Regions from separate parts of the Heyndrickxia vini genome, predicted to be linked through region 3. Evidence: riboswitches for the same ligand, from Rfam matches in the RefSeq annotation. Region 3 holds a riboswitch; each other region holds the start of a gene.

Region 1 (6,425 bases), 1.8 Mb from region 3:
GCCCTACTTTTTTTCCTTTTAGGTCATTTAACGTTTTTATGTCATGATTATCCTTTCCTACAATTAACACAGCTTTCGAGACGATATATGGATCTGACATATCATATTTTTTCAATCGATCCGTCCGCACGGCCACTTCATTTGCAACTAAGTCATAGCGTTTTGCATCTAACCCTGCAATCATTCCGTCCCATTTTGTTTCAATGTACTTCGGTTTTATTTTTAATCGTTTAAATACCTCATTCGCAATGTCGATATCAAAACCAGTAAGATTCCCAGATTGGTCATGGTAGGTAAATGGTGAATATGTCCCTTCAGTGCCGATATTTACGAATCCTTTGTCTTTAATTTGGTCATAAAGATTTTTTTGTTCTTTTTTCTTGTCATTGTTTGAGCTACAAGAAGTTGCCATTATTGCTAATGCTAATATTATGAGTGTGAATAGTAATTTTCTCATCGAGCATCCCTCATTTTTGTATTTATTATTTATTCTCGTAGTTTTGCCCTATGCAAAAAGGGATATGCATTTTCTCCATATTCAGTATCCTCATAATCATTAATTTCACTTCTGAAAATCACACTATTTTTGTTTGTACATATAGTATGACAAGGAGGTGGTTAACAATGGTTCAATTGTTTTTAGCTACAATCGTTGCTGGATTTGCATTACTTGGCTTAAGTCTGCTTGGTGTTGTTACGGGGACATTAGCTACAGTAGTTGAATTCATTGGAGCAGGTGCCGTTATTCTCTTTGCTATCGTACTAATTGTTAAAGCAATTATGGCTTTACTAGGAAAACTGAATGTATAATCTATTTTCCTCATAAAGTATGGGAGGATGCCCAAGCTTATTTATAAGGACTTATCAATATATTTATCATTTTTCGAAAAAAGTGGGGTTTCCCACTTTTTTTCTATTGATTTATCATACATATTTTTTAGCTATCAAAAGAAAATAAAGCAAAAGGAGGGTCAAACTTTGGTTAACCAAAACTTTGAAAAATTCCATAAGCTCCAAGAAAAACATAAGTCAAGTTATCTTGGAAAGGATACGGATCAAAAACAATTAAATCCAGATCCAGAATATAATAATCAATCGAATACCGATAAAGCAATTGGAGCAACAGGAAGAGAACTAAAATAGGCTAGGGGTTTTATCCCCTGGCCGCTTTACTTTTAAACATAAAATTCTACTTTTTTAAACGAGTTGAGTATGCTTACAACGAGCCCTACACAAGAAATTGTAATAAATGAAAAAATAAGCTTCCCATCTTTTAATACATACATACCGATGAATATAATCAATGCATCAATGATGAATATTATAATACCAGGATTAATTGACGACCATTTTGATATTAATAAAGCTAATAGGTCGACACCACCGGGACTTGTATGATGTCGTAACATAATTCCTACTCCAATCCCTATACATAGACCGCCCAAAATCGCACTTAGAAGGATTGGTAACTGGATTATTCCTGCGAGTGGGAAAAATAAATCAATCATAATTGATGAAATACACATGCCTATCAAGCCATTAATAAAATATGATTTATCAAATGTAAGAGCCAATAAATATATCGGTGTATTTAAAAGGATAATCAGATGACCTAATTTAAATCCCCAAAGGTATTTTAATAGTAAACTGACACCGAATATCCCGCCATTTATTAAATGTAATGGCAAAATAAATACATTGATACCAATAGCAATAAATATACAAGCAACAGTAATAATGATGATTCTTTTCATTACTTTTCCCACCCTTGTCCGAATGACCTACTTCATATATATGATGGGACAAGGAAAATAAACCTTTATTTATATTTCGAATATTGACTTACTATGTAATTAACAGCACCTACTTTTTCAGTTCTCAGTAATTTCTTCTCGTGTTCTTACAATTCCCATTCCTATTGGTAAATAGCTTCACTTGCTCATTTTTAAATTCTCTTTTTTTGCACGATACAATTTAATATTATCTATTTATAAATTTTTTTGCTGCTTCCTTCGGATTTTTTGCTTTCATAATTGCGGAAACTACCGCAATTCCAGAAAAATTTATTTCTTTTAGTTGCTGAACATTTTCTAAAGTTATTCCACCAATTGCTACAGCTGGTATGTTTACGGAATCTCTAACAGCTTTTAACGTTTTTTTAGGTAACACAATTGCATCCTGTTTTGTTTTTGTAGAAAAGGCAGACCCTATTCCAATATAATCAGCTCCATTTTTTTCCGCTAATTGTGCTTGTTCGACCGTTTGCGCAGAAACGCCAATAATCATTGACCGGGGAACTATTCGCTTTAAGGCAGAAAGCGGCATATCGTTTTGACCAACATGGATGCCATCAGCCCCTACCGCTAACGCAATATCAACACGATCATTTATGATTAAAGGCACTTGATAGCTTTTTAACAACGCTTTTAGATGTATTGCTTTTTTATAAAATGCGAGTCCATCGGTGTCCTTTTCACGAAGTTGAACGATCGTCACTCCACCTTGTACAGCTTCTTCAACAATTGATAAAAGTTCGCCTATTGGAGTTCGTTCATCGGTAACTAAATAAAGATTGTAATTAACATTCACGTATTTGCACCTCTTTAGCAAGAATTTCCTCGTTCATTCGAAAGATTTCATCCATCAGCTTTAATTTATATGTTCCAATTCCCTCGTTTATTTCCAAGTGTTGTGTTGCACGCTCTCCCGAAAGAGACATAATTGACATTCCGGTTATGGCAGCTTCTAAATGATCAGATGCGACGGCAGATATACTTCCTATGAGTGAAGTAGACATACATCCCGTTCCAGTTATTCTTGTTAACTTTTCATCTCCATTTGATAGGAAATAGTTCTTACTTCCGTTGGATACGACGTCTACTTTGCCGCTTATGCCAACAACACATTGGAATGCATTGGCAGCTTGCTGAGCTATTTCAATCGATGGTACAGATCCTTCACCCGCGTCGACTCCTTTTGTTCCACCTGTACCACCAATTAATGTATGTATTTCACTGCTATTCCCACGGATGATTGCCATCTTTACTTTTTCTAATAGTTCCATAGATCGTTCTGTTCGATAAGTTGTTGCGCCAACACCGACAGGATCCAATACAACTGGAATTCCTTTTTTATTAGCAGCGATTCCCGCATGCAGCATGGATTCGAAAACAAGATCATGAATCGTTCCTAAGTTGATAATTAAGGCATCAGCTAGATGAATCATCTCTTCTACCTCTTTCATTTCGGTCGCCATTACTGGTGAAGCTCCGATTGCTAGTGTGACATTAGCACAATCATTTATAGTTACGACATTTGTCATATGGTGAATAAGTGGTTTTTTTTCTTTAACTAATGTCAATAACCGTGTCATTTTTGAAATTTCCATTGGAAAACCTCCACTATTATTTGTCTACTAGTCCAGCACGCTCATATAATTGGAAGAAATGGTTTGTTGGACCATGTCCATTACCTATTTCAAGGCTATGTTCAATAGCTACCGTAATATAATCTTTTGCCTTTTTAACTGCGCTCAATAGCGTTTCTTCCTGAGCTATAAAAGCCGCGATCGCTGAAGATAACGTACACCCTGTTCCATGAACATTTTTCGTATGAATTCTTTTCCCGTATAGCCATGTAAATTGATTTCCGTCAAAAAATAAATCATTAGGATCTCCTTCTAAATGGCCACCTTTTAATAAAACATTTTTAGCACCAAGTTCCTTTAATTTGAGGCAAGCGTGATACATGTCTTCAATCGTACAAATTCTACTATCTGTTAAACATTCAGCTTCAGGTATATTAGGTGTAATTAGTGTGACAATTGGCAGCAATTTTTCTTTTAACGCTTCAATCGCATTTTGCTGCAATAAATGGTGACCACCTTTCGATATCATTACTGGATCAAGGATGATATGCTGCGGATGATACGTAATTAATTCCTTTGCAACTACGGTAACATTCTCTTCCGTTCCGAGCATTCCAATTTTAACTGCATCAACCGGAATGTCATTGAAAATAGCAGATATTTGATCACGGATCATTTGTGAATCAATCATTTGCACAGATTTTACTTCCGTTGTGTTTTGGGCAGTAACTGCGGTAATAACCGACATTCCAAACACACCTAAGGAAGAAAATGTTTTAATATCTGCTTGTATCCCAGCTCCACCTCCTGAATCAGATCCTGCGATTGTAAGTGCTGTTTTCATGAACGATTCCTCCAAACGTTTGATTTTTGTTAGGAAGCTCTTCTTTTTCCTACAAAAAAGCCGCTTTCCACAATAGAAAGCGGCAATAACTGAACTGTAACTAGAATATACAGAATAGCTATTTAGACCGCTTCCCTACGCCGGCATAATCCGGATCAGGTACAAAGGGTTTCAATCAATGATATCTCTCAGCCTATGGCTCCCCTAGCAGAAAAAATTATGAAATTGTACACAAAAAAGCCCATCGTAAGTTTTTAGATGGGCAGAATTGAATTATTTCTCATACTCCCACTTCCTTACGCCAGCATAAACTGGATCAAGTTCAAAGGGTCCAGAACATCTCTGTCTCAGTCTTATTTAGACTCCCCTAGTGAAAAACTATTCATTTAAGTATATGTTAGCATAAATTAGATGAAAAGAAAGAGTATTTTTGCATATTTAACATTTGGTTATTAGTAATATTCTAAACACTATTCTTTGCACAAAAAAATCAGCTCCCGACTGGAAACTGATTTATGAGTTGTCAATTAAGGGCCGCCTTTGCCGTATGAGTAGTAAGAAAGTTTTAAACCACCACTCCTCAAAGTGGGTGTTTGCAGAAACGTTCTTGCTTGTCTTCCATGCCATATAGGCGAAAGCTTGTCATTCCAGTTTCAATATAAAACTCCCTGTTACAGCTTAAAGGTTAAAACTTTATTATCAATACGTACAATGCAGCTTGTATTGTTATATTACTTTATTATAATTATTTTTTCAAGTGAAATGATTTCCTGGAATAATAAAACTACCTCCAAAAAATACCTATTAAAACAATCGCACCTAATAAGATCCCCCCAATTTGTCCGACAAGACCTGTTGACAATGCCGGACGACTTTTTTGATCTTTTAATATTTCTACCTGTGCAGATAACTGATTTACTTGATTTCGCAGTTCTTGAATTTCATATTTTAATTGTTCATTTTCTTGTGTCATGTAAAATCCCCCTAATTTTTATGCTATCATGTCATTTTTATGAATGCATGTGCAATAATATTTTGAAATTATTGAGGGTGGTTGTCTAAATCCACTGACTTGTTTTATATCTTCGGTTATAATGTTTTTTCAATCCAACGGCTAAAAGTTGAAATGATACAATCGCAAACAGTAAGCATACTAATGGAATGAAAAGAACGAAATGGTTTCCCCACAAATTATCCCTTGCCTGTCCTACTAAACCCGCCCATTCTTTCGTAATTGAATGATATAAAGTTGGTGAGGTTTCTAGCTTCGTTCCCCCTATAAAAATATTGAATAATGCTAATTGTCCCATCACAGTGATCGCTGTAACAATTTCAAGAACAAATAATATGACAATATCCTCTTTTAAATGCGGAATGATATGATTATTAATGATTCCCCACTTTGACGTTCCTGTTGTGATCGCGGATTCGATAAAAGGTGAGCGATATACTTGAACCGTTTTTTCACGAATCGATGCTGCCACACTCGGAATTCCGATTATCGTCGATACGATGATAAAAACGACGATTAATGATAGAGGTCTAATATTTGGATTAAAAGAAATCGGCCATAAAATAAAATATATGATTAAAAATGATGGGAGATACGATAAGGAATTTTCAAATGACTCCCAAAAATGCAACCTCTTTTTCATAATCCCTGTAAATAATCCAATTCCCAACCCTAAAATGATTTTTAATAAAGCAATTGATATCGCAATAAAAACAGTATATTTCGCACCATAAATTAATAATGTAAGTAAATCATATCCCCATTTATCTGTTCCTAACGGATATTCCTTGTATGTAAACGGAGCTAGGGGTGGAAATGCCATATTTTTTTCTCCGTATTGATAGATCGTAATACTGTCTGTTAATTTATGAGGGGCAAGCAATGGACCAAATATTGAAATCCCGCATAAAAATAACACCATAATGGTACTGATGATTAAATACGGATTCCATGTTCTTTTTTTATGCATTGATAAACACCCGCTCAATCATATAGAAAAGTAATTTTATAAACAAATAACAAAGTGTTGCAATTGCTAATAAGATTAACAATGATAAAAAGACTTTCTGAAACTGATAATCAGCAAATATAAAAATGGTTAATCCTTTAATATTAAATAAATATTCGATAATAAATAAATTTCCTATTGTAAATGAAAGAGCTTTTTTTAAATCAGCAAATATATAAGGAATTAAGTTTTT
Region 2 (6,425 bases), 980 kb from region 3:
GTTCGGTTTGCGGAGATTTTGCTTGCAACATCTCCGTCTTTATCGTAAATAACAGTCGATTGTGCTAAGCCCTTTTTCAAAGACTCAACATTAGCCGTAGCTGCAAAATATCCAAAAAAGGCAAGAAACGCTAATAGGGTTACTGAGCCTACTAGAATAATTATTTGATTCATATGTGCCTTTTTCCAAAATTTCTTTACAGCTTCACGAAATCGCTGTAACCATTCCATACTTTTCCCTGCTTTCAATTAGTAAAAATTAATACACCTATTTCTAACGTAAAGCATATTATTTTAGATTAGAAAAATCAATGAAAATTAATTTACTTTGTAATAATTTTGTAATATAAAGCATTTATTTGAGTGTTAATTGCAATGTATAAAGGGTATATAGTAAGTAATTTAAAGAGGAGCTGATAAATATGTATCATCATATTTTAGTTTGCTTTGATAACTCAGACGGTAGTAGAAAAGCATTAGAAATTGCGGCAAATTTATATTTATTAAATCCAAACTGTCAATTAAGTGTTGTTCAAGTAATAAACGGAACTTCCCATTCCATCGATACGCCACTGCCGGAAGATAGCTTGGGTAAGTCTGGATATACTGCTATCCCACGTTCAGATGGTGGTGTCTATGCCACACACCTTCCCCCTGAACATTCGATTCAAGAAAATACAAAACACTTTATACAAGATGATGAACCCGATCTTCATGCGGAAGTTGATGAGATTTTACAACCTAAAGGGATATCCTTTCATTTTGATACGCTTTATGGAAAGACTTCCGAGAATATATGCGAATACTCGGAGTCAAATCAAATAGATTTAATTGTCGTTGGTCAGAGTGAAGAAGGGATTTTCAAGCGGATTTTTCTTGGAAGTACTGAGGAAAATATTATTAAAAATACTACCAGAGACGTTCTAGTTGTGAAATAAAAGGTACCTAACTACTAGGTACCCCCTTTTCTTTATTTTTTTATTTGGACAAGCCTTGGGGCAATAAACAAAATCATAATGACAAGTACCGAGCTTAAGACAAAATTGATCGACATATACGTTCCGTTATAAATCAATGAATATAATGCAACCGGTTGCCCTTTAGGTGCATACGATCCGAAAAAGACAATTCCTGTGTAGAAATGGGCAAGGAAACGTAATAAACTACCGAGAAAAACACCAAAAACAGTGTATGTAATCCATCTTCCAGTATTTCCGTTTTCAATAGATGTTTTGATTTTCTTTGCAAAAACACCTGCGAAACCAATCACTGTAAAGGCGACAAAATAGTCGACAATTCCTTGAACTGGATGATAAAACACAGAAAATCCTGTTACGACCTGCAGAACACCTAATATAAATCCAGTTAGCAGCCCGCCTTTTAAGCCCCAGCGATAGGCCATTAAAAAGATCGGTATCATAGCTAATGAAACCGAACCACCTTCAGGCCAAATAGCTTTACAAATAAGTGCTGAAACAAGATCAAGCAAGTAAGCAAGAGCTCCTAGAACAGCTACTTCTACTAAAAACAAAGTTTTTTTATTCATGTTATATTCCCTTCCTTTCTTTTCGTCTGAAGAGTGACTATGCAAAAGCGTGGAGGGAATGTAAAAACAACCGTATTGCGTTTTTTACACAAAAAAAGCAATACAGGACGGTTTAAGGAAATCGCTGCATTGCTTTCTATTCCATCAAACCACAGTCCCTGCGCTAGCATTATCTAACAGGTTCATAGGGTCAGAACTCATACGTTCACTCTCAGCCGATTTAGGCTCCCCTTGTGGGAAAATATTTATTTAATAATACTAATTAACTATACTATTTTTTAAAAGCATTGACAACAAATATATCCATATTCTTAACGATAATATATATGTTCGTTTATTATTATTTTATGAGATTATAAGGACATTTATATAACTTTAACTTGGTATTGTTTAAATATTTTGATATATTTTAAATAAAGAAATTTTTGCTAATTACTATTCTGAAGAAAGTGAGGTGAGAAAGTGATACCGCTTAGACAAGATATCGTTGCATTTTTTGATAGAAATATTGATAAAATTGTTGTGATTTGGAATGAACAATTGTTAAACTCCAAGTCAAATCCTTTAAATTCCAAGTTTTTCAATAAAGATATATGCCATGATTTTTTTATTCAATCATTGTCAATATCAAAGGAGAATTTGGAACACTTTTTAAAATCCCTTGCATCTAATTTTGCTAAAGAAAAACTTGATCAAAATGTCGATTTAGGTGAGCTTACTTATAATTTAAGTATAGGTAAATCCATTATTACTAAATTTTTATATAATGATTATTTAAATTTGAACGATGTACACGCCTACATTGATAAGATTAATTATGCTTTTGATAAATTATTATTTTATGTTGTTACATATTATTCCAATGTTAAAGATCAAATCATTGATAAGAAAAATGAATACATAAACACGACACATCATGAACGTCTAACACTTCTAGGGCAAATGACATCCAGCTTTGTTCATGAATTTCGTAATCCGTTAACTTCCATTCACGGATTTGTGCAATTATTACGTTCCGAAAATCCACAATTACCTTATTTGGATATTATTTCTAATGAACTTGAGCAATTAAAATTTAGTATCTCACAATTTCTTATGCTATCAAAAAAAGAAATTGTGTCGAGTGAAATGACCTCTTTTTCATTAAATGATTTAATTGAAGAAGTCTTATCCTTTTTGTATCCTCGTATTTTAGAAGTAAATGTTGATATCCAAAAACATTATTTACATGAAATTAGTATACAAGGCTTTAAAGATGAAATAAGACAGGTACTTATTAATATTATTTTTAATGCAGTTGATGTACTTAAAAGAGTGGAGAATCCGATTATCCAAATTGAATTAGATATAACAGAAACCTCTGTCATTATTGATATCAGCAATAATGGACCAAAGATACCCGAAGCAATGGTCGATACGATTTTTGAGCCCTTTGTTACAACAAAAAAAAGTGGAACAGGACTCGGTTTGTATGTTTCCAAAAATACAATTGAAAAACACGGTGGAACTTTAACTTGTCAATCTAACGATGATTGGACTATTTTTACAATTATTTTCCCATTATTATAAAAAATATTGAATAAAGCGCATCCACCTTGTTCATCGACGTAAAAACTAGAAGGACTTTGACTGAGATAAAGAAAACACTGGCGATGTAAGGCGAATCGATGTTGACTTATCGTAGGGAAAGTCTTGAAGTTTAAGTCAAAAGACTCCCTTTTAATAAAGGGAGTCTTTTTCAAGTGGCAACGTCCTACCAGAAAAACCAAGGAAGAATCGCTAATCCAGCTATGGCACCAAGTGCGACACCCCAGCCAAATCCACCCCATCCCCAGCCCCAGCCGTACGCGTATCCTCCAAAATTCCTTCGTGGCAGCGGGTCTAGGTAAACCATCCGATTATCTACACGACGAATGATTCCTCGATGTACTCTCCCATCATGTGTTCTTATCTCAACAGGTTTCCCAATATTTCTTTGACAAGTATGATAATGTGAAGCAGACATGTATAATCACCTCCAAGTATCCTTCCACACCATTTTATGGTTAAGTCTCTTAATTGGAGTGGGACAATGGAGCAGGGTAAACGTTTGATTATACCACGAAAAGCGGAAGCGACTTGCTCATCGACGTAAAAGACTTACGGGACTTTGACTGAGATAAAGGAAACACGTTGAGCCTGAAAGGCGAATCGATGTTGACTTATCGTAAGGAAAAGTCCTGAAGTTTTCTAGTCGATAGGCGCTGAAGCTAGACATCTAGAAAAGCGGAAGCGACTTGCTCACCCCCGACATTCAAATGTTTTAAATCTAAAGAAGTCCAATTGTACAAAAGATTACTTTTTCTTAAAATAAGAAAAGTCCAGTCTTAAAAGACCAGACTTCCTTACTTTACCTTAATATACATATGCTGCTCCTACAATGATAAGTAGGATGAACAATACGACGATTAATGCAAATCCTCGGCCAGCACCCCAGCCGCCACCATAGCCGTATCCTCCTGCCGGATAACCACAACCGCAACCGCCACCATACCACATAAGCTTATCACCTCCTTTTAATGATAATTTACCAATTAATTATTAGTTACCTGTTCTCCTCTAATAGGTTCATAGCCCAATTCATGTAGTCGATTTGCAATTTCAATATGACCTAATTGATTTGGATATAGATTGTCACTTGTAAACCAATTGTCCAATTGATCTTGAAAATGATCATGGAGATTCACCATTTTTAAACATTGACGATTCGCTCTACATTCGATATAGCGATTTATGCGCTTTACCCATTTATCTGCTAAAAGATTATCAGGATATGGATTGTGTATACCAAGAGTAATAAGCATATAGTTATCGTCTTGCTCCTCTTTCAAATCGCGTATACCAAGAATGATGTCATCAATTGTACTTCTACATATCCTTGATTTATGAATAAACTCCTCTTCATTGCCCGTTTCATCGTAATTTTTCTTCGCGGTTTGTAAATCTTGATGTCCCACAGATAAAACAATCATGTCACTTTGTTTAACGCTTCTCATGATATTTGGATCATCTAATGATTGAAGAATATCATTGGCATGATTATTTGCATCAGCAATATTTGTTACAAGTACCCTTTCGCCTAAATTCTGTTCAGCTAGACGTGCATGTCGATGTACAAAACTTGGAGATAAAAATGGTGCACCATTCCCTGTACAAAGTCCGTCACCAATCGCGAGATATCTCATGTCACCCCTCCCCACCCATCAAAAGATAAATCTTTATTTATATTTATTCAGCTCTTGATATGTGGTAACTGTCCATATTAAAAATGGGCTTTTGTCTATAAACGAAAAAATTCTATTCAAGGATGATGTCCATTGTCCAAACCTATTAATATGGTATAATTCACTAGTTACTAACGGTTCCCGACTTTTAGAGAGGTGAAAGTCGAAAATTTATATATTAAAAGAGGTGTAATTTTTGAGATTAGCTACATTAAAAAAGGAATGGTTTGGAAATATAAGAGGTGACATCCTATCAGGTATCGTTGTTGGTTTAGCACTTATACCTGAGGCAATTGGGTTCTCTATTATTGCGGGGGTCAATCCAATGATTGGATTGTATGCTTCCTTTTGTATCGCTGTCGTGATTGCTTTCGTTGGCGGTCGGCCGGCAATGATCTCTGCCGCCACTGGTGCAACAGCCGTATTAATGGGAGGGCTTGTACGTGACCACGGATTGCAATATCTTTTAGCGGCCACCATTTTAACAGGAATTATTCAAATCATCCTTGGGATTTTTAAAATTGGCCGGTTAATGAAATTTATTCCGCGCTCAGTTATGACCGGTTTTGTGAATGCATTAGCTATTTTAATTTTCAGCGCACAATTGACTCATTTCAAAGGCGAATCATGGGTAATGTATGCGATGGTTGCAGGAGGACTTGCCATTATTTATCTGTTTCCTCGAATAACTAAGGTAATTCCTTCACCACTTGTTGCAATAATAATTATTACGATCATTTCAATTGCTGCGGGGGCACATGTTAGAACAGTCGGTGATATGGGACAATTAACACAATCACTACCGACTTTTTTGATTCCTGACATACCATTTACAATCGATACATTAAAAATTATCTTTCCAACTTCATTAGCCATCGCATTAGTTGGTTTGTTGGAGTCACTATTAACCGCACAAATTGTGGATGATATGACCGATACAGCAAGCGATAAAAATAAAGAAGCGAGAGGTCAAGGCATTGCAAATATCGTTTCCGGACTTTTCGGTGGAATGGCTGGCTGTGCTATGATTGGTCAATCTGGAATAAATGTTAAATCCGGTGGGCGTGGACGGCTATCAACATTTGTTGCTGGAATATTTTTAATGATATTAATTGTTATCCTAAATAATTTACTCGTCCAAATTCCGATGGCAGCTTTAGTTTCCGTAATGATTATGGTATCAATTGGGACTTTTGATTGGTCCACGTTAAAGAAATTACACAAAATGCCCAAAAGTGATGCAGCCGTTATGTTAGTTACCGTTATTATTGTTGTTGTAACGAATAATCTTTCAATCGGAGTTATTAGCGGTGTTCTCTTAAGCGCGATTTTCTTTGCTGCAAAAATTTCTAACGTTCATGTAGAAAGTGAATTGAAATCACATGCACATTCAAAGATTTATTATGTAAAAGGACAATTATTCTTTGCATCAGTATCTGAGTTCATTACACACTTTAATTTTAATGATGATGTTGAAACGATAATTATTGATGTAACCGAAGCACATATTTGGGACGACTCCGCAGTAGGCGCCATTGACAAAGTCATCTTAAAATACCGCGAGAAAAACAAACAAATTGATATAATCGGATTAAATAAAGCAAGCTCATCACTAAT
Region 3 (6,425 bases):
CAGTTGCTGTTAAAGCACCTGGATTCGGTGACCGTCGTAAAGCAATGTTAGAAGATATCGCTGTTCTAACAGGTGGTCAAGTTATCACTGAAGATTTAGGACTTGATCTTAAGACAGCTACAATTGATTCTCTTGGACGCGCTGCTAAAGTTGTTGTTACAAAAGAAAACACAACAATCGTTGAAGGTTCAGGCGATTCTGCAAGCATTTCAGCTCGCGTAAATCAAATTCGTGTTCAATTAGAAGAAACGACTTCTGAATTTGACCGTGAAAAATTACAAGAGCGCCTAGCTAAGCTTGCGGGCGGAGTAGCAGTAATCAAAGTTGGTGCCGCAACTGAAACTGAGTTAAAAGAACGCAAACTTCGTATTGAAGATGCACTTAACTCTACTCGTGCGGCTGTTGAAGAAGGTATCGTATCCGGTGGTGGTACGGCACTTGTAAATGTATACAATAAAGTTTCTTCTGTTGACGCTGAAGGTGATGTTGCAACAGGTATCAACATCGTTCTACGTGCATTGGAAGAACCAGTACGCCAAATTGCTCACAATGCTGGTCTTGAAGGATCTGTAATTGTGGATCGTTTGAAAAAAGAACAAGTAGGTATTGGCTTCAATGCAGCTAACGGTGAATGGGTAAACATGTTCGAAGCGGGCATTGTTGATCCAACTAAAGTTACTCGTTATGCACTTCAAAATGCAGCTTCTGTAGCGGCTATGTTACTAACAACTGAAGCAGTTGTAGCAGATAAACCTGAAGAAAATGCAGGTCCTGCAATGCCTGATATGGGCGGCATGGGCATGGGCGGCATGATGTAATTCATCTGCCCAATAGTAAAAAAATCCTCTAAGATTTTATCTTAGAGGATTTTTTTTTGTGGATTACCTACGTTTTTTTAATTGTTTCATGTTTTACAATATCAATAAAAAATGTATAGTAAAGCATCTGCTGCTTACTATACATTTTTATCATTAATTAAACTCATCTATATCAATCTTACATTCCTTCAATGGAACCACTTTTGTTTTCTTAATAAATTTATATCCTAGCCACATGATGATAAATAATGGGATACCGAGATAAGCGGCGATCAGGTCCATCCAATTTATTTTATCTCCGAGAAAGGCTTGATAGTCTTGAGCTAATATGACAACTAATCCAACGACAAATGCGAGAATCGGGCCAAACGGATAAAGTTTTGCTCGGTAAGGAAGCTTTTCAAGTGAATGTCCTTGAGCGATATAAGCCTTCCTAAATCGATAATGACTGGCAGCAATACCGAGCCAAAAGATAAATCCCGTTATTCCTGCTGCATTTAACAGCCACATATAAATCGCCCCATCGCCGAAAGCGGATGCCAAAAATGCGAGCATCCCCACCAAAGTTGTTGCAATAAGTGCGGCGACTGGAACTCCACGCTTATTTAACTTTCCAAAAAACTTAGGAGCTTGTCCTTCTTTTGCCATAGCAAATAAAATTCTTGTAGATGCATAAAGACTTGAGTTTCCGGCAGACAATACTGCCGTTAAGATGACTGCATTCATTAACGATGCGGCGAATGCGAGCCCAGCCTTTTTGAACACTAACGTAAATGGACTGACCATGATGTCTTCACTTTGTAGGCTTTCAGTTGTATAAGGAATAATTAAGCCTATAACTAGAATTGCAAGTACATAAAATAAAAGAATTCTCCAAAATACACTTTTGATGGCTTTTGGTACATTTTCTCTCGGATTTTCACTTTCGCCTGCAGCTACACCGACAATTTCTGTTCCTTGAAAAGAAAATCCTGCGGTAAGAAACACTCCGATAACTGCAAGTAAACCACCATGAAAGGGTGCGTCACCAATTGTGAAGTTTTTAAAGCCAATGGCGTCACCTTTCATTATACCTAATATCATTAAAATACCTACAATAATGAAAATAATGATGGTAGCTACTTTAATGAAAGAGAACCAATATTCGCCTTCTCCGTATCCTTTAACAGAAAGAATATTCAATCCGAAAATAATCAGGATAAAAAGGCCACTCCATAACCAAGATGGGCTATCTGGGAACCAAAATTTCATGACTAATGTTGATGCGGAAAGTTCCGCCGCAAGTGTGATTGCCCAGCTGTACCAATAGTTCCACCCTAATGCAAATCCAAGTGCGGGATCGATAAAGCGGGTAGCATAGGTGCTAAATGCCCCACTTGTTGGCATGAAAGAAGCAAGTTCACCAAGGCTCGTCATAATAAAATACACCATGACACCAATTATCAAATAGGCAAGCAATGCGCCGCCAGGTCCTGCTTGATAAATAGCAGATCCACTTCCAAGAAATAGCCCGGTTCCAATTGAACCACCTAATGAAATCATCGTTAAATGCCGTGCTTTTAAACTCCGTTGTAAGCCACCATTTTGATTTTCCATCTATATAAACCCTCCGTATTCCATTCATACCCTTAAATTAACCATATTTAAACAAATGGCTTTGTTAAAGTTCAATGTTAATTATGGCGCCTTGTTGATTGGAGCGGAAGGTGCGAGACTCCTGCGGGAAAAACGGTATACGGGAGACCCCGCAGCGCGATAAGCGTCGAGGAGGCTCCCGAACCGCCCGCGGAAAGCGAGCACCTGCAGCGGAAATCAACATCGAATAAAACCAATGGATATTTATAAATAAAAAGTTATATTAATAACTATATAAAGATATCATAAACCGAAAAGATTGAAAATAGAAAGCTGTATATTTTACCATGTGGATGAATTAAATTGCATGTACAATATTTTTTTAGAATAGTTATTGAATAAATGATTACAAAGTATCTTTACATACGATTATCTCTCATGTATGATTAGGGCGAATAATAAAACTGCATATGACCTATCTACACTAGGGGTGCTGAAAAAGCTGAGATGTGAACGTGGAAGTGCGTTCCGATCCCTTATTACCCGATCTAGATAATACTAGCGTGGGGAAGTGTAGTAGTATTGGTGTAAGATCATTCATTGATTTGCATCTTTTCGTATACTACTGCATCTTCCTAGAGATGCAGTTTTTTTATTCTCCAAAAAAGAGAGGAGAATGGTTATGACAGAAGTATGTGGAACAAGTAGAATTGTAGGTTTTCGTTTTTCCCTTTATCCGATGGCGGATAATTTTGTAGATATAATTTTATCTACGCTTCAACAAGTTGACACCTCTAAAGTATGGGTAAAAACAGATGATATTAGTACAGTGATTCGCGGAAAAATGGATCATGTTTTTGACGTAGCAAAAACGATCTATTTAATTGCGGCAAATACTAAAAAACATGTTGTATTGAATGGAACATTTTCAATAGGATGCCCGGGAGATTCAGATGGAGATGTGTATATGTCTGAGGACGATGTTCGGATGAATGAAGACAGAGTAAAAAATATTCATATTGAAGCACCTACACAGTTTGCGTTATATCCAATGAATAATGAAAACTATATGCAAATCATTGCAGATGTTGTGGAAATTGCCAAACAACAAAACACATTTACTGCTGGAATTCACTATGCCAGCAGATTGGACGGGGATGCGCACGATGTGTTTACAACACTTGAGCGGGCCTTTCATTACTCACAGGAAAAAGTTAAGCATGTAACAATGACAGTGAATATTTCGGCGAATAGTCCTTCGACTAAGAAGAAATAGGGGAGGGAAAAATGATGTCTAAATGGAGTCTGCGTGAAATTGTTGTGATGTCAGTGTTAGGGATTGTCTTTGCCATCGTATATTTATTATTTACCCAAGTAGGGAATATTTTTTTTGGGTTAGTTGGACCGATCGGGTATGAACCGATATTTGGGATATGGTTCATCGTTTCTATCATTGTTGCCAATATTATTCGCAAGCCGGGTGCAGCTATTTTGTCGGAAACGATTGCAGCATTTGTGGAAATCTTAATAGGAAATGCGGTTGGTCCAAGACTATTAATCTCTGGAATGATCCAAGGTTTAGGTGCTGAGGTAGTGTTTGCCGCAACTGGCTGGAAGCGTTATTCAACATGGGTGTTAATGCTTGCTGGAGTTGGCTCGGCTCTATTTAGTTTTGCATGGGGATATTTTATCTCGGGATTCGCAACGCTATCCACATCATATGTTTTATCCATGCTGGCGATACGAATGGTTTCTGGTGCGCTCCTTGCAGGATTATTAGGTAAATATATAAGTGAAGGATTGGCACAAACAGGAGTGCTTAATGGAATGCCATTAGGCAAAGAGATAAAAAAGAGAAAAGTGGCATGATTGAAATGGAGATACGGGAACCCTTATTAGAAGTTAGGAATCTTTCAGTATCTTATGAGGAGCAATCGATTATAAACAATATCTCCTTTTCCATAAATAAAGGTGAAAAACTTCTATTATTAGGACCAAGTGGCTCCGGGAAAAGTTCGTTAGCACTTTGTTTAAACGGGCTGATTCCAAATTCAATTGAAGGGGACAGAACGGGAAGTATTAAATATGTAGGGAAAGAGATTCAATCTTATGAACCGGGGCAATTAAGCAGCCGAATTGGCGTAGTATTTCAAGATCCGGATTCCCAATTTTGTATGCTCACTGTAGAGGATGAAATCGCATTTGGCTTAGAAAATATAAAAATACCTAAAGAAGAAATGAAACAAAAAATAGAATGGTCGCTTTCATTAGTTGGTTTAGAAGAGTATAAAAAAGCTTATATTTCTACTTTATCAGGCGGAATGAAGCAAAAGCTGGCACTTGCATGTGTGATGGCGATGGAACCGGAATTGATGATTCTTGATGAACCCACTGCCTTGCTAGATCCAATGGCGACAAAAGAATTTGTCGTAACGATTGATAGACTGCAAAGAGAATTAGATTTTTCCCTTATCGTTATTGAGCATAAACTTGATTATTGGGTTCCTTTTATTGACCGTACCCTTGTTTTTACACAATCGGGGCAACTGTTGTATGATGGTTCATTGAAAAAAGGATTGGTTCTTCATTTTGATGATATGAAAGACTTTGGCATATGTCTTCCGAAGGTGACAGTATTCGGTCAACAGGTGAAAGAAAACTTTTATCCCATAACAGTGGATGAATTAATGGAAGAGTTAGATGAGATAAATGGTTTTTTTCCATTACAGGCAATGAATGATATCTCATCATCGCCGTTAATCCGAATGGAAAACGTATCTTTTTCCCGGGGAGAGAAGAAAATTTCAAACCATATTCATTTATCATTAAATAAGGGTGAGTGGACAGCGATAGTAGGACCAAATGGTGCAGGTAAATCTACATTAACCTTGTTGTTGGCGGGACTTCTTAAGGAAAAACAAGGAGAGATTTACTATAAGAACAAAGCGTTTAAGGATTTAGATGAAAAGGTAAAGCTAAATTCAATAGGTTACGTTTTTCAAAACCCAGAGCATCAATTTATTGCGGATACAGTTTTCGAAGAAATCGCATTTGGACCAAGAATGAAAAATATAGAAGAAATAGACTTAATCGTTTCTAATATTCTTTCAGATTTTCGTTTACTTGGGTTAAAGGATCATAATCCCTTCACATTAAGTCAAGGGCAAAAGCGGAGATTAAGTGTTGCAACGATGCTAGTTGATGAAAGAGAATTCCTTATTTTAGATGAGCCTACCTTTGGACAGGATGAAAAAGCGACGAATGAGATGATGAAAATGATTCAGTCTCGAGTTAATTTGGGAATGTCGGCGTTAATGGTGACGCACGATATGGAATTAGTGGCGAAATTTGCTCATCAAGTTATCGTTCTTGTCGAAGGTAAAGTAATGTTTCAGGGAACACCGCATGAACTATTTATAGAAAATAGTGAGATTGTGCAGAGAGCAAACCTTGACATTCCATTACTCTATTCAATTTGGCATACATATGGAAGAAGAGGTGAACCTATTGCGGCTTCAGTTATTAAATCCTAGTATAAAAGCAATTGCCGTTTTGGTTTCTGTTGTGCTTTTAGCTTTTGTATTTGACCCGTTAACTCCATTGCTTTACTTGTTTTTTACGGTTTTAATCACATTCATTTTTGGTGAAGTAGGAATTAAAAAATGGTGTATACGATTTATTCCTTTTTTTATCATTGCCTTTGGTTATGTGTGGACAACAACGGTTTTTTCTCATCCACCAAGTAATACTAGTTTTGTAACTTATGTCAATGTCGGTCCTATTGAAATTACCGATTACGGACTTAGAACAGGATTATCACTTGGTTTAAGGGTCCTTTGTTTCGCTGCGTTATCTTTACTGTTTATTTTAACAACAGACACTACTAAATTTATGTTAAGTCTGATTCAACAGTGTAAACTTCCACCTAAGCTTGCCTACGGAATTTTGGCAGGCTACCGATTTTTACCTTTATTAAAGGAGGAGTTTACGATCATTAGAAATGCGCATCGAATTCGAGGTGTTCATAGGGAG

The links. A riboswitch is a leader RNA that binds a small molecule or an ion and turns the genes downstream of it on or off. The one in region 3 is predicted to bind thiamine pyrophosphate.
Region 1: it holds a riboswitch for thiamine pyrophosphate, as region 3 does, so the genes downstream of both, thiD (bifunctional hydroxymethylpyrimidine kinase/phosphomethylpyrimidine kinase) here and I5776_RS19505 (YkoF family thiamine/hydroxymethylpyrimidine-binding protein) in region 3, are expected to answer to the same signal.
Region 2: it holds a riboswitch for thiamine pyrophosphate, as region 3 does, so the genes downstream of both, thiT (energy-coupled thiamine transporter ThiT) here and I5776_RS19505 (YkoF family thiamine/hydroxymethylpyrimidine-binding protein) in region 3, are expected to answer to the same signal.

The regions. Positions count from the first base shown of each region.
Region 1 is NZ_CP065425.1:2,105,370-2,111,794, forward strand. Features, by position in the region: gene I5776_RS10585 (amino acid ABC transporter substrate-binding protein) at 1-457, opposite strand, end outside; gene I5776_RS10590 (hypothetical protein) at 625-810, shown strand; gene I5776_RS10595 (hypothetical protein) at 979-1,143, shown strand; gene I5776_RS10600 (YitT family protein) at 1,176-1,754, opposite strand; gene thiE (thiamine phosphate synthase) at 1,981-2,589, opposite strand; gene thiM (hydroxyethylthiazole kinase) at 2,579-3,388, opposite strand; gene thiD (bifunctional hydroxymethylpyrimidine kinase/phosphomethylpyrimidine kinase) at 3,405-4,211, opposite strand; TPP riboswitch at 4,327-4,427, opposite strand; TPP riboswitch at 4,488-4,590, opposite strand; RNA gene ssrS (6S RNA) at 4,739-4,934, opposite strand; gene I5776_RS10625 (hypothetical protein) at 4,996-5,184, opposite strand; gene I5776_RS10630 (ABC transporter permease) at 5,270-6,193, opposite strand; gene I5776_RS10635 (ABC transporter permease subunit) at 6,186-6,425, opposite strand, start outside.
Region 2 is NZ_CP065425.1:2,953,317-2,959,741, forward strand. Features, by position in the region: gene I5776_RS14800 (transglycosylase domain-containing protein) at 1-230, opposite strand, end outside; gene I5776_RS14805 (universal stress protein) at 422-937, shown strand; gene thiT (energy-coupled thiamine transporter ThiT) at 970-1,545, opposite strand; TPP riboswitch at 1,683-1,787, opposite strand; gene I5776_RS14815 (ATP-binding protein) at 2,008-3,114, shown strand; gene I5776_RS14820 (LSm family protein) at 3,299-3,550, opposite strand; gene I5776_RS14825 (YjcZ family sporulation protein) at 3,940-4,083, opposite strand; gene I5776_RS14830 (SGNH/GDSL hydrolase family protein) at 4,119-4,769, opposite strand; gene I5776_RS14835 (SulP family inorganic anion transporter) at 5,005-6,425, shown strand, end outside.
Region 3 is NZ_CP065425.1:3,934,021-3,940,445, reverse strand. Features, by position in the region: gene groL (chaperonin GroEL) at 1-818, shown strand, start outside; gene I5776_RS19510 (amino acid permease) at 972-2,414, opposite strand; TPP riboswitch at 2,870-2,980, shown strand; gene I5776_RS19505 (YkoF family thiamine/hydroxymethylpyrimidine-binding protein) at 3,076-3,669, shown strand; gene I5776_RS19500 (ECF transporter S component) at 3,684-4,262, shown strand; gene I5776_RS19495 (ABC transporter ATP-binding protein) at 4,259-5,926, shown strand; gene I5776_RS19490 (energy-coupling factor transporter transmembrane component T family protein) at 5,901-6,425, shown strand, end outside.